3 regions of the Oxalobacter vibrioformis genome follow, and region 3 is predicted to be linked to each of the others. Evidence: predicted binding sites of a transcription regulator. Region 3 holds the regulator's gene; each other region holds the start of a gene.

Region 1 (4,929 bases), 570 kb from region 3:
ACTGCGGCGCGCCTCAATGGTTTCTTCGGGCCAGTCATAGATGCCCTTGCCGGTTTTCATGCCCAGATTGCCTGCTTTTACCGCTGCTTCCATGAGCGGGCCACCATCGATGCGGTCAGAGAGCGTGGGGGCAAGCTGGGTGAGCATACTGGAGAGAATATCAAGCCCGCCCATATCAGCGCTTTCAAGAGGACCGGTAACCGCATAGCGGCGTCCTAACGACATGGCGATTGCCCGGTCAATTGTCCCGGCACTTGCCCAGCCCTGCTCCAGCATATGAAGTGCCTCACGCAGACAGGCTGCCTGGATGCGGTTGATGATCATGCCGGGCACTTCTTTTTCCATAACTACCGGCTCATTGCCAAGGGACCTGACCCATTCGGCACCCATTTCGCGCACGGTAGGCAATGTCTGTCTGATCGGGCAGACTTCAACGACCGGCATGAGATAAGGCGGCGTAAAGAAGTGGATGCCGAGAAAATATTCCGGGTGCTTCAGGCCGCTGGCGATCGCAGAAAGGGAAAGACTGGAGGTATCTGTCGCCAGGATGGCGCCTTCACGGCTGTGGCGCTCGGCTTCGGCAAAAACATACTGCTTGACTGCCAGGTCTTCAATCACGGATTCCATCACCATATCCGCACCGGCTACGGCTTTTTCAACACTGGTAAAAGGCTGGATACGTTGCCTGATCGCATCAGCCCTGCCGGTTGGCATCAGGCCGCTGTTCTCGTAAAGCGCGATGGCCCGGTCAATGTCAGCCATGCCTTTTTCAATGCTTTCTTTTGTGCGGCCAAAAAAGCGAACGTCATATCCGGCTTTCGCAGCAAGGAAGGCAATACCATGTCCCATGGTGCCGGTTCCCAAACAGGCAACTGTCCTGATTTCCTGAATTTGCATTGGCGTCACCTTTCCTTTAAGGGGTCTCATCAGAGCATACCAGCCTCCCGGATGAAAAACAAACCACTGTGCTGTTACAATCTGTGGCAACAGCAAGATCTCTGCCTGCCATGAAAAAACCTACCTGCTCTTTTTTCTTTTGATGCTTTCTGCCTCGTTTTCCGCGGCAGAAACAGGAAAGGCTGTGAATGTGGAAAACATCCCTTCTGCGCAGCATCTGAAAACAGCATGCCAAACGGATCACCAGGGCGAACATCTCATCACCGAAGCCCGGGCCGTGGTGAAAGACGGGACGCTTTATATCCATTTTCCGATGAATCCGGCCTATCATCTTGTCACGGATATTATGGTGAGAAACGGCAGGTTTTTCACTTCCCTGGCGTGGGTGCCGATATACCCTTCCGGGCCGCTAACCCTCCCCCTCACCCACGAGCACCTGATACTGGACAAGGCACACTATGTACCCGGAGATATCATCAATGGCTATCTTGACCTGGCTTTCACCATAACAGGAGACAAGCGCGTTATCGACGATGGAAAACAGGCTTTTTATGTCAGAGGGACTTTTTCGGCTATTGTCAGACCGGAAGGGTTTGACTCGCGTGCTGATGACAACATCAGCGCTTATGACCTTGGATACTGCCCTGTATGAACTGGGACTCCCCTACCACGCTTTTGAACTGTCTTTTTTGAAAAACAGCTTGTATATACGGAAACGGCTGGATCCAATCGGGTTACCGAAAGTGGGAAGACCCCGCTTTTCCCGGCTACGGGCAGCAGCAGACCCGCAGATGTATCCCTGCGTCTTTTCCCATGCCACCTTGATCTGTCTCAAGCCCTTCCTGCTGCCTGATCCGGAAATTCAAAGAGATGAAACGCTGAATCAACACACCCAATTTCCAACAATTAACTTTAATAAACCGCCATATTTAAATGATATAAAATAGTTTTTTATGTTTTTTTACAGAATAAGTCAAGTTTTTATATTTCCTGCCGTAAATAATGTAGCTAGGCGGAATCAGACCGGGAAATGAATCCTGGTTGCCTTTATAGTGATACCCATACCGTACAGGAGACCTGGAAATGACGACTATTAACAATATGCAGCAAAACGCTGCGGCCGTTTCCACGAGCAAAGAATCAAATACCAGCAATGTCACAAGTAAAATTGCCAGCCAGAAACCAACTGCTTCCAATATGCGTGCATCACAGAATGCCATGATTATTGAAGCTTCTCTCAAAGTTTCCGTCAAAGCCGGTGACAATCCACAGGGACTCTTGTTCCGCTCCAGCCTGGAAAGCGTTTACGAATCAATTGGCGGTTTTCAATCCAAGATCGACCCGGATTACCAGATGCCGTCGATGAACGACGCAAACAATCCGTTTGCCACCCCGGAAGGCACGGCAGGTGTTATCCTGGGCTTTTCACTGGGCCTGTATGAGCGATTTGCCGCTTCCCATAAAGGTGAAGACGAGGCTGAAGTGGCTGCCAAATTCATCGAAACCATCCGCGGCGGCTTTGAAAAAGGCTACGGCGAGGCTGTTGATATCCTGGAAGCGCTGAACGTCTTTGACGGCAACGTCAAGAGCGAAATCCAGAAGACCTGGGATCTGGTGCAAAAAGGCTATGATGATTGGCTGTCAGACAAGCTGGCTTCATTTCAGAAACCGGAAACCCAGCCAGAAACCAAGCCTGCTGATGTGACGGGTGATACCAAGGTAAGCGATTAAGCGTTTTTTTCATCTGCCCTTTAAGAAGATGATATTTGTAAGCCCGGACATTGTCCGGGCTTTTTTTATGCTGCAATCAAAACGCCCAGCGGGCACCGAAATTAACACCCCACTTCTGCCTTACGTCTGCGCTTCCCACACCGGTTTCAAGCTCGATATGGAATTGTCCCTGCCGGGTGGCTGTCTGGAGGCCTGCGGAAAGCACCCATGAGCCCCCTTCTTTTTCAGCGCTGAAACGATCCCCATTGATGGAAACCTTGCCGTTGGAGGTAAAATTCCTGATATGGTCAAGACGCCCGTAAAGCTGGGTTTTATTGTTTTTCCCGATATCCAGCGTGCGCCCGGCTGTTATCCCTGCCCGTCCCAGCAGGGTATGAAAACCATCCATCACAATGCGGTTTCCGTTATCTGTCGTAAAGTCAGAGCGGGTTGTCTTCAGCCAGGTCAGCTCTGCCTGCGGCTCAAGGAACCAGCCGCGGGCCAGGTCAAGCCGGTGGCCGGCTTCAATGTCAATAGAATAAGCCCGGTAACGGCCGGAACCCTTCTCCGTTGCCCCGTTACTGCCAAACCGGTAGTCACGGTCAAACCAGAAATGGCGGCCCACAAGGTCAATGTAGGAGCCATTATCAAACATCAGGCTGGCATAAGCGCCCACCAGGATATCCTCCGATTCACCGTTCCAGCTGTCAACGCCTGACAGGGTTGAATCGGCATACCCGACCAGGCCACCCAGGTAAAGCCGTTTGCCGTCCAGTTCCACCAGCCTGTCGGCACCGATTTCTCCTCCGGTTGCATACAGGGTGGCACGGGCATCCTGGTGGAGGTTGTTCTCATATCCTCTCCGATACGAGCGCATCCACACGCCGCCTTTTTCCGACGCATCCAGGCGCAGCTCACCCATCCGTTTGTGGATATCATTCAAGGATGCGATCGTCGCATACTTGGTGGCGTTGGCAATGGTCTGCACCTGCCGGGTCAAAGGCGACGCCATGCCGGTGTTGTACAGGTACCAGTTGTTGTAGGCGAGGGTGCCGCCCGCCCCGTCATCCACGGCGTCACCGCGCACCAGCGTATAGCGGTAGGCGCCCACATCCACCCTGCCCTTGTTCAGTGCAAATTCACCCTTGCTGCTATTGGCGACTTCAATGATCTTGAGCGATTCGCCGGGTGCCGCAGGATTTCCGCCACGGTTGGTAACATATACGACATGATTGCCTGAGGTATCGTCAGCGACAAGCATGTCGCCAACCCGGGCGCCCAGGTTGGTGTTGAGATGGATATTGCCACTGCCGCTCAACGTATCAACGGTAAGTGTCCGGTAAGCGGCCTGCTGGCTGATATCGCCTGTTGGCGCGGCATACCGGACATGGCCGGCTGCCAGCGCCAGATCATTTACTGTCGAGCTTTCCGTCATGTTCCATGCGGAATGCTGGCCGATCGAGGCATCCACTGCGCCGGACGAATCCTTGATGGTGCCGGTGAAGACGGCAGCATTGACCAGATCAAGATTTGTCCCGTTGCCGGTAAGCACCCCGCTTGTCAGTTTGCCCCCGTCCAGCTTCAGGGTTCCTGCATCAATATGGGTTGTACCGACCGAGGAGACGCCTGCCAGTGTGAGTGTGCCGGCACCTTCCTTGAGAAGCTTGCCTGTGCCGGTGATGGCGCCGGCATAACGGGAGTCATCTGTCCCGTTGGCTGTATTGACCACCGTCAGGGTCTTGGCGCCGATATTGACCGTGCCGCCGGTACCGGAGAGGCGGTTGAATTCCTGATCATACCCATTCAAGTCCAGTGCGCCATGATTGACAACGATGTCGCTGCTGGATTTGATGGCATCGATTGCCCCCATCTTCAGTGTGCCGCCGTTGAGTGTTGTCGATCCGGTGTAGGTATTGACCTTTGAAAGGATGAGGGTTCCATCGCCCGCCTTGCTCAGGCTCTTGCCGTCCCAGTTGTTGCCGGGATTGGCCGTCTGATCGCCCAGCACAATATCCACATCAAAGGATGTCCCGTCACTCATGGTAAAGCTGCCGGTACGCTTGTCCTGCCCCTCTGTCCACGCCAGGCGGAAACCCAGGTTATAGGATTTCTCGTCGGTGGATTTATAGCCGCTGTACAGCAGGTAATCCAGCCCTGAGGGTGACAGCGGATTCGTGGCAAAATTGCCGACAATGTTATTGGCTGACCTGATAATGGTATAAGGCGAGCCCAACTCTGTTGCCTTGACAGGCGGCGTTCCCGTATCGGCAAACCCGTTCACAACCAGCGTGCCAGCCAGCGTGACATCGGTCGCGTCAATGT
Region 2 (4,929 bases), 230 kb from region 3:
CAAGTTATGAGATGGTCCAAAAGTGTATGTCGGTGGGAATCGGCATATTGGCAGCAGTGTCTGCGCCAACGGCACTGGCAGTTAGGATGGCGGACAAGGCCAATCTGACGCTGGCCGGTTTTGTTCGTGAAAACAGCCATACCATCTATACGCATCCTGAACGGTTGCGTTGAGAAAACAGGGCTTGTCCCGGTTTCCCGGAAATGCTGTTATGCCAGAGGGGGGTATTATGGATTTTCCGATTCATGCCGATTGCGTGATGCACGGATAAAGCGGAGGAAAGCCAGCCGATGCTGGCACATGGGACAGAATTTGTCTTTGCCCGGCGTCGGACGGGAAACAACCGAACGTTTATGCATGTGCTCGTATCCGATTTTGCCTGTTTCGGCAAGCGAAACCAGACCGGGTCATATGAGCCGAAATCCACGTCACAGAAATCACAGAGGACCAGCGTCAGTTCCGGAAAGATTTCATATTCTGAATAAGTGTGCCGCCCGGCGGCAAGATGGGACAGTTCTTCCGGGTTGGCGCCGCATACATCGCAGGGCGTGACATCCCGGATGTCGAGTTCGTGGTGACAGAGTGGGCAATGGGTTTCCTGCATGGCGTTCGGTTTTGGCAGATGGACATTAAATTTTAAGGGGTTTTTCCCGAAAAGGGCATCCGGTGAAAAAATCCATGTAAACTGGTTTCTTTGTTCTGATCTTATTGAGAAGCCATGAAAATCGACACCCTTGCCATTCATGCGGGCTATTCGCCCGATCCTGTGACCAAATCCGTCGCCGTCCCGATTTACCAGACAGTGGCCTATGCCTTTGACAGCGCCCAGCACGGCGCGGATCTCTTTGATCTCAAGGTGCCGGGCAATATCTATACCCGGATAATGAATCCCACGAACGATGTGCTGGAAAAACGGGTAGCGGCACTGGAAGGCGGTATTGGCGCTCTGGCAATGGCATCCGGCATGGCGGCCATTACCTGTGCCATCCAGACGATTTCAGAGATGGGTGACAATATCGTCACAGCCAGCACGCTGTATGGCGGCTCGTATAATCTTTTTGCGCATACCCTGCCGCAATACGGCATTGATGTCCGTTTTGCCAATTCACGTGATCCGGAAAGTTTTATCCCGCTGATTGATTCAAGAACCAAGGCGATTTTCTGTGAATCCGTGGGCAATCCATTCGGTAATGTGACCGATATTGAACGGCTGGCAGAAATTGCCCATGCGCATGGCATTCCGCTGATCGTGGACAATACCGTACCGACACCTTATCTGTGCCGTCCTTTTGAATGGGGGGCGGATATTGTGGTGCATGCACTGACCAAGTCGCTTGGTGGACATGCCAACAGCCTGGGCGGCGCAGTGGTCGACAGCGGAAAATTTCCCTGGGCTGAAAGTGAGCGTTTCAATCGCTTGAATGAGCCGGATGTGTCATACCACGGTGTGGTCTACACGAAAGAGATGGGGGATGCGGCCTATATTACCCGGGCGCGCGTGGTACCGTTGCGTAATATGGGGGCAGCGCTTTCCCCGATGAATGCTTTCCTGATTCTCCAGGGTATTGAAACCCTGCATCTGCGCATGGAACGCGCCTGCGATAATGCGCTGGCGGTTGCCCGCTATCTGAAAGATCATCCGAAAGTGGCATGGGTCAATTGTGCGGCATTGCCGGATCATCCGGATCATGCGCTGCTTCAGAAATACATGAATGGCAAAGCGCCAAGTATCCTCTCATTTGGCGTCAAGCCATCCGCAGGGATCAGTCCGCGTGATGCAGGGGCGCGCGTGCTGGATGCGGTAAATCTCTTCACGCGCCTGGTCAATATCGGGGATTCCCGTTCGCTGATTACCCACTCCGCCTCAACGACTCATCGCCAGTTAAGCCCGGAAGAATTGGAAAAAGCGGGGGTTTCCGAGGATATGCTGCGCCTTTCCATCGGGCTGGAGCATATCGATGACCTGATAGCCGATCTGGATCAGGCACTGGCCACTGTGTAAGGTAAGGAAGCCAAAATGATTCCGGCAGCTGAAAAGCTGCCGGAAAAGTTTAATGTCGCATGACAGAAGGAAGCTGCTGTTGCCATGGCTCGGTCATTTCCCGGATATTCCGGTCATGTGCCATGATTTCTTTCAACAAGCGGATTTTACGGCGAAGCGGTTCACCGGTCAGCGGTGTTTTCTTCAGCGTTTTGACATATTCCACCTGTTTTGCACACTGATTTTCGAGTGTTTCAAAATCACCCCAGTTTCTGGCAAGTGCAGCTTCCGCCATTTGTGCGGTCAGTCCCGCAAGGCGCTCGTACACGTTAATTATTTCAAGTGAACCCATTACACCACCAGATAATCAAGTTTGCTCATGTGTAACTTAACGGCAGCATTTGCGGGAACTTGATGGCGGCAAAGAGAAAAACAGAAGGTGTTTTCCTTGCTATTTCTTTTTGAAGCGGGATTTTTCAGCTGTGATGCGTGATTTTCAGGCGGCTGATGAAGTCCTGGCGGGACAGCAACTGCAGCCTGTCTAAAAGCCGCATCTGGAGCGATCCCACACCGCAGCCAGCCTTGATGGCTTCTTCGGCAGCGATTTCACCGGCGACACCCAGATAGGCCATGGCAGCAGCTGTTGCACGCCACCTGTCGGGCTGAATCGCGGCAAAAGCGCCCACCATGGCCGATGCCGAGCAACCTGTTCCAGTGATCCGTGTCATCCATTCATGTCCGTTTGACAGGCTGAGCCAGCGGCCCACGCTGTCCACAACATGATCATCCGCACCGGAAATGCAGACAGTACCGTTGATTCTCTCTGCCAGCATGCGGGCGGCCGTCACGGCTGTGCCTGATGTGGCGGCACTGTCCACGCCTTTGGTCGGCGCAGTGTATCCCGCAAGACTCAGGATTTCCGACGCGTTGCCACGGATGATGGCAGGCGGACCCAGGCGGATCAGTTCATGAACCGTTTCCGTACGGTAAGCGGTTGCTCCCGCACCAACCGGATCAAGGACAACGGGTTTGCCTGCTTCGTTTGCGGCTGCCATGGCGTGTTTCATGGCAGTGACCCAGTAAGGATCAAGCGTGCCGATATTGAGGACCAGGGCGCTGGCAAGCTGTGCCATTTCCCCGGCCTCTTCATGGGCATGTGCCATGACAGGAGAGGCGCCCAGTGCCAAAAGGGCATTGGCGTTATAAGGCGCAACGACGTAGTTGGTGATATTGTGAACCAGCGGACGGTTTTCCCGTACAGCGGTCACATCATGCCAGAGATCTTCAACTGAAAGCGTGTGTGGTGCGGATGTCATGTCACAGCGTCTGCCATATGGTATGGATCTGTTTTAACGCTTCCAGCCCGCGCATGTTGAGACTGATGGCATTTTGCCTGCCACTGTCCATTTGCGGCTCAGTCAGGTTGATGCGGATGAGCGGGGCAGGGGTTGATTCACAGACACGCCGGACGGTCGGGACGGCAAGCCCGGCTCCCAGCTCAATGACGACCGGATTTTTCACCTTCCGGTACCATTTATTCAGCCGTTCCATCTGCAGATCGGTCTGGTCGGATATCCAGCCCCAGTCATTAAACAGCAGGACATTCGGGCGGGCCAGTGCACCACATTCAATACAGGTTGGCAAATCCGGCTGCCAATGGCAGACATCCATATCCACTTCCACGGCCAGTTTTTCAGCTGGCCAGATGGCGCGAGAACAGGGACGGGTGCACTGAAGATGATGAATCGAGCCGTGGCATTCAGCAACCTGCTCAGTCAAAAAGCCGGATTTCTGGAACTGGCCGTCAACGTTGCTGGTAAAGACAAAAGGGCCATGTTCCATCGCAGCAGCGAATGCCTGGAGAATATGGAAACCCGCATGCGGTATGGTATCCCGGTACAGCTGCAGGCGGTGGCCATAAAATCCCCAGGCCAGTGGAGGGTTATCCGAAAAGGATGCCGGGTTGGCTATTTCGACAAACTCGATGCGCGCCCTGGCCAGCGGGGGATAGGCTTTCCAGAATCCTTCGTTTCCCCGGAAATCAGGCAGACCGGAGTCAACACCCATACCGGCTCCTGCGCCGATGAGTAAACCATCTGCCTGTTTGATAAGCTGTGCGGCTGCTGCGATATCACGTTCCATATTCTGCTCCGGCTATCTGGAAAGGTATGATCAGCAACAGTTTCGCACAGTTTTATCAGTTTCTGAGCAAATAATCAAAGGCACTGAGCGCGGCAGTGGCGCCGTTACCCATGGCAATAATGATCTGCTTGAAAGGGACGGTGGTCGCATCGCCGGCAGCAAACACCCCGGGAACGGAGGTGCGGGCATGATCATCCACGATGATTTCTCCATGCGCATTGAGATCAACAATACCACTCAACCATTTTGTTGCCGGCTGCTGGCCTATCTGGACAAAGATACCCTCCAGCTTGAGGTTATGTGTCATATCGGTTGTCAGATCACGGTACATCAGGCCATTGACCCGGCTATGTTCACCAGTGACTTCAAATACCAGGGCGTCTGTCTTGATGGTGACATTGGGCAGTTTTTTGAGCTTTTCCTGCAACACGATATCCGCTTCCATCCTGTTGTTCCTGGCCAGCAGTGTGACATGTTCTGTGATGCCGGCAAGATCAATTGCCGCTTCTACTGCTGCGTTGCCGCCACCAATCACGGCGACCTGTTTATTCTTGTACAGCGGGCCGTCACAGTGTGCACAGAATGCAACACCGCGTCCGATATACTGGCTTTCGCCTTCAATGCCCAGTTGGCGAAAGCGTGCGCCGGGCGCCAGAATGACGGTTTTACTTTTAATGGTGGCACCGCTTTCCATCCGGATTTCAATGAGTTTGCCCGGGATCAGTTTTGTCGCTGTTTGCGGGATCATGATATCAACGCCATGGGCGATAACATTTTCTTCCAGTGCCGCGGAAAATTTGACGCCT
Region 3 (4,929 bases):
CCCGGCGATACCCTGATCAACAAAAAGCCGCACCACACTGCTCGCCCTGGCAGAAGAAAGCTCCCAGTTGGAAGGATACTGTGCCGAACTGATTGGCATATTATCCGTAAACCCTTCTACCTGGATATCATTTGGCTCATCTTTCAGGATCTGGGCAACCGCCCGTAACACCTCCTCAGACTGCCGCGAAAGACGAGCCTCGGCAGGCGCAAACAGGACACTGGCATTGATTTCCACATTGACGCCGCGCGCGCTTTGTATGACCTTCACCTTGCCCTCATTAATCAGCGGAGACAGTACCTTCATCAGGTCACGCCCGATCCCGGTCATCTTTTCGCGCTCTTTTCTGATTTCCGTATTGGTTGTGGCCTTTTTCCGCAAAGGACGGGTAATAGCGGGAGGCACAATGGAGACAGGCGGATTCTCGTTAATAACCGTTGGCACAACCTTGACGCCAAAAGCCGAGCCAATAGACTGGGTCAATTCACGATACTTGTTTTCATTGACAGAAGAGATGGCATACATCACCACAAAAAACGCAAAAAGCAGGGTAATAAAGTCGGCGTAGGAGACCAGCCACCTTTCATGATTGTCACTTTCCTCTTCGCGTTTTTTTCTTGCCATGCGCATTTCCTGACAATGTTGCTTCAGACAGGCCGGTCAAAAAGCCTGATCTATTTTTTTCCTTCCCGTTTGGGCAGAAAAATCGCCATCCGCTCGGAAACCATGCGGGGATGCTCGCCCATCAGCATGCCGAAAAAGGCTTCCAGCAGCATTTCACGCTTGGTCACCTCACGATTAAGCCATGCCTTTAAGCGGTTACTGATCGGGAGGAAGACCAGGTTGGCAAGACCCACACCGTAAATCGTGGCAACAAATGCCACGGCAATACCGCTCCCCAGACGTCCCGGGTCGGAAAGATTCTCCATCACATGGATCAGCCCCAGCACCGCACCCAAAATACCAATCGTCGGTGCGTAGCCGCCAGCCGCTTCCCAGATACGGATAGGCAGCTTTTCGTTTTCTTCGTAAACCTGGATTTCAGCTTCCAGAAGATTTCTCAGCTTCATCGGGTCCACATTATCGACCACATAACGAAGCCCTGCACGGACAAAAGGATGTTTTGCCTGGTTGATCTGGCCTTCCAGTGCCAGTGTCCCATCACGCCAGGCGATCAGGCTCCAGCGTCCGATATCTGTCTGCATCTGTGGGTAATCATCTTCGGGCGGAAAAAAAACGATCCTGACCAGCTTCACACCGCGCCAGAAAACAGGAAAACCCGACTGCAAAACAACCGCACCGAGCGTGCCGACAAAAACAATCACAAATGCAGCCGGCTGCAAAAGCGAAGTGATATGACCGCCTTCGATGACCTGACCGGCAACAATGCCGCCAACACCGAGGATAATACCGACTATGCTTCCCCAGTCCACATAAGCTCCTTTAACCTGACACGCATGCGTGCAATTGCCTGACTGTGCAACTGGCTGACACGCGATTCCGTGACGCCCATGATTGCCCCGATCTCCTTGAGATTCATTTCCTGCTCATAATACAGGCCCATCAACAGCTTTTCCCGCTCAGGCAGTGCATCAATCGCATCAATTACCGCGTGTCTGAAACCACTGTCCATGAGCATCTGTAGCGGGTCTTCTGCCACGTCAGTCGCGTGCCGGTCAAGGAAGTGCTCACTTGACTCCGAATCAAAGAAATCTTCGTAATAAACCAGCTGGTGACCTGCACCATCAAAGAGCAGATCCTGGTATGCCTTGACGGAAAGGTTCAGCTGCTTGGCCACCTCCGACTCATTGGGCGAGCGGCCCAGGCGCTGTTGCAGGGTACGGATGGCATCTTCGACCTTGCGCATGTTCTGGCGCATGCCGCGCGGCATCCAGTCATTGCTGCGAAGTTCATCGAGCATGGCGCCGCGGATGCGCTGCATCGCGTAGGTCTCGAACTGGGCGCCATGCACCTCCTCATAACGGCTGGCAGCATCCAAAAGACCAATCATGCCTGACTGAATAAGGTCATCCACCTCCACACTGGGAGGCAGTCTCGCCCTCATCATATGCGCCAGCTTTTTTACCAGGGGCGCATGCTGAATCAGAAGTTCGTTTCTGTCAGATTTACCCTGTATGTTGTACATGCGTCATGCACCAGCCATTTCATACACATTCTGTTGAGAAGGTCCAATATCAGAAAACGCACCCGCAATGCGTCTGAATGCAAATGACGACAGCGCCATCGGGAAAGCATCAACAACAGAACGGCCCAGGCTGGCTGCCCGTGCCATGTGATCATCCTTCGGCACATAACCCATGGAATACAGCTGAACACCCAGGTAATGTGCGGCTGTCTGTGCCATATTGCGGAAAACTGCCTGCGAGCGGTTTTCTCCACTTCCTGATACTAGCACACCAAACGGCATGCGTCCAAAATGACCAGCCATACGCTTGATCAGCATATAGGCGTCCTTGATTGATCTTTCCGTATCCTCTATGAGTAAAATCAACGAACTGCTTTCCATCGCCGTCAGGGAAAACCCGTTTTCCTTATCCAGAAGCGAGTCAATCAGCACCACATCCGCGTCAACAGCCGCTGACTCAAAAGACAGGTCCAGCCAGTTGCGGAAAGAGCGCTTTTTCCCGATTTCACCAGCGGAGTCCGCCATGCGAACCACATCAAAACCCTGTGGCACATGGTAAAACGCATCATCCACGGCATATTCATTGCGCGCAACCTGGGCCAGCGTGGCACTGGCATATTCCTGCGGCTGATAAAAGCCTACCCCTTCACGCGAACAGGTCGCATCCAGAAGCATCACCGCACTGCCGGAACGGGACAGGGAGGCTGCCAGATTGAAAAGGACATGATTCTTGTTTCTGTGCGGCAGCGTCGACAAAAACGTATAGATGCGCTGCCGGGGCTCGCCCAGAAGACGCCTTAATCCCTCGGCCTGGTCAAACTGAAAATTATCCACGTCCGGCCTCCCGGGTACGTGCAGGCTTCATTGTCTGAATCGAATGGGCAACCACCATCGGCAACTCGTCATCGTCAAAAGTATAGGCTTTGGTCTGCTTCTTCAGGCTGAAAGCATGTCTGATCAGTGCATGTGAATCCGCCACTTCCAGATCTTCAGGCACACGCTGACCATTGGCCACATAATAAAGCGCCAGCTTCTGGCGGATGATGACATCCAGCAAGTTACCAATCGTTGCTGCCTCATCCATCTTGGTCATAATGCACCCGGCCAAGCCATTGCCCTTGTAGGCACTGACCACTTCATTCAAGGTTTCCCCTGTTGATGTGGCTGAAAGGCAAAGCAGCCGTTTCACATCCTTGCCCGTATTGGACAACATGGCAATCTGGTCTGCCACCATCCTGTCGCGCTGGCTCATGCCAACCGTATCGATTAAGACCGTGTGCTTGTTTTTCAGCTCATCGAGCGCAATGCGCAAATCAGCCTGATCCTTGACAGAATGCACCATCACGCCCAGGATTTTTCCATAAATGCGTAATTGTTCAAACCCACCGATACGATACCCGTCTGTTGTAATTAATGCAAGTTTTCCAGCACCGTGACGCATCACAAAACGCGCTGCCAGCTTGGCTGTCGTCGTTGTTTTCCCCACACCGGTCGGGCCAACCAGCGCAAAAACGCCCCCCTGGTCCAGGAGGTCATCTTCATTGCCAACCGTCACCAGATTCCTGGCAAGCGCACGCTGAACCCAGCGCATGCCGCCATCGGCCTTTTCCTGTTCCGGGAGATTTTCCACCAGATAACGTGCCATCCCCGGAGAAAAACCGGCCGTGAGCATTTCACGCATCAGGTCAGCCCGCAGTGGTTCACGTTCCTGCTTGCTGCCCCAGGTGATCTCTGCCAGTTGCGTTTCAAACATCGTCCGCATGGAGCGCAGCTCTGTCATGACATGCTTTAAGCGGGTATCGACCACCTCAGGAGAAACACCGGATTTTTTGGCAGGCGCAGACTTGGCTGCCGCTTTTTTTACCGGCTTTGGCGCAGCAGGCTTCATGACCGGCGGCGCAGCTACCGGCTCAGGCGGCAGGTATTCCTGTGCGATGGAGCGGATATTGGCCATCAGCTTTTCCTGCTGAGCTGCAGAACCAGACCTCGCCGGGGCCGTATCCCGAACAACCGGCACAGCAGCAGGACGCAGTGTTTTTGGCATCGGCGCGGCAAGGGCTTCCTTTTCAAAAACGGGGGCTGTCAGAGACGACATGTATTCATTGGCAACCGCTAAAATCTCGATATAACCATTGACGTTCCTGTTTGACAGAATCACGGCATCCTCGCCGAGCGTCTCCCTCACAAGGCGCATCACTTCACGTGATGAGTTAGCGGTAAATTTTTTGACGTTCATGCCTGTCCTCCTACGACGGTAGTCACTCTGATAGTTTTGGAATCTGGTAATTCATTATTTGAAAGCACCCGCAAGTGCGGTACCGCGCGGCGCAGGAAACGCGCCAGAAGCGGTCTTAATGGCCCGGGCACTAAAAGCACGGCGGGGTATCCCATCTGCTCCTGCTGCTGTGCGGCCTGTTGGGTCTGGATCATGATCGTGTCAGCCAGCCCTGGCTCAATCGCCATATTTTCCGCCCCGCCTGTCGAGAGGGCCTGAAGCAGAAGTCTTTCAAGACGGGCATCCAGGGTAATGACCGGCAGCTCATCGCCTGTCGGGAAAATCTGCTGCACAATCGAACGTCCCAGCGCGATCCGGATCTGCTCAGCCAGTTGGGTTGGATCTTTGGTTCTGTCTGCGTTTTCTGCAATCGTTTCAATAATGGTGCGCATATCGCGGATATGCACACCTTCCGAGAGCAGATTCTGCAGAATTTTCTGCAGTATTGGCAGCGTAATGGTATCCGGCACAAGATTTTCGACCAGCTTGGGGGCCTCTTTCTGCAGAT

The links. Region 3 encodes FliA, which starts transcription of late flagellar genes. Its sites were predicted from a motif close to CTAAAGTTTNNNNNNNNNNNGCCGNTA; they were not measured.
Region 1: NB640_RS12590 (DUF5610 domain-containing protein) is a predicted target of FliA. The motif match lies at 1,870-1,896, and genes of this name have one in related genera.
Region 2: NB640_RS08725 (flagellar protein FliT) is a predicted target of FliA. The motif match lies at 2,371-2,397, and genes of this name have one in related genera.

What each region holds. Positions count from the first base shown of each region.
Region 1 covers NZ_CP098242.1:2,542,337-2,547,265, reverse strand. The annotation lists gene NB640_RS12605 (3-hydroxyacyl-CoA dehydrogenase family protein) at 1-897, opposite strand, end outside; gene NB640_RS12600 (hypothetical protein) at 1,082-1,549, shown strand; gene NB640_RS12595 (hypothetical protein) at 1,524-1,844, shown strand; gene NB640_RS12590 (DUF5610 domain-containing protein) at 1,981-2,628, shown strand; gene NB640_RS12585 (autotransporter-associated beta strand repeat-containing protein) at 2,705-4,929, opposite strand, start outside.
Region 2 covers NZ_CP098242.1:1,748,605-1,753,533, forward strand. The annotation lists gene fdhD (formate dehydrogenase accessory sulfurtransferase FdhD) at 1-173, shown strand, start outside; gene NB640_RS08715 (hypothetical protein) at 228-359, opposite strand; gene NB640_RS08720 (O-acetylhomoserine aminocarboxypropyltransferase/cysteine synthase family protein) at 719-2,002, shown strand; gene NB640_RS08725 (flagellar protein FliT) at 2,052-2,333, opposite strand; gene thiM (hydroxyethylthiazole kinase) at 2,458-3,297, opposite strand; gene NB640_RS08735 (SIR2 family NAD-dependent protein deacylase) at 3,299-4,123, opposite strand; gene ahpF (alkyl hydroperoxide reductase subunit F) at 4,179-4,929, opposite strand, start outside.
Region 3 covers NZ_CP098242.1:1,974,943-1,979,871, reverse strand. The annotation lists gene motD (flagellar motor protein MotD) at 1-624, opposite strand, end outside; gene NB640_RS09750 (flagellar motor protein) at 675-1,433, opposite strand; gene NB640_RS09745 (RNA polymerase sigma factor FliA) at 1,415-2,146, opposite strand; gene NB640_RS09740 (MinD/ParA family ATP-binding protein) at 2,150-2,980, opposite strand; gene flhF (flagellar biosynthesis protein FlhF) at 2,973-4,382, opposite strand; gene flhA (flagellar biosynthesis protein FlhA) at 4,379-4,929, opposite strand, start outside.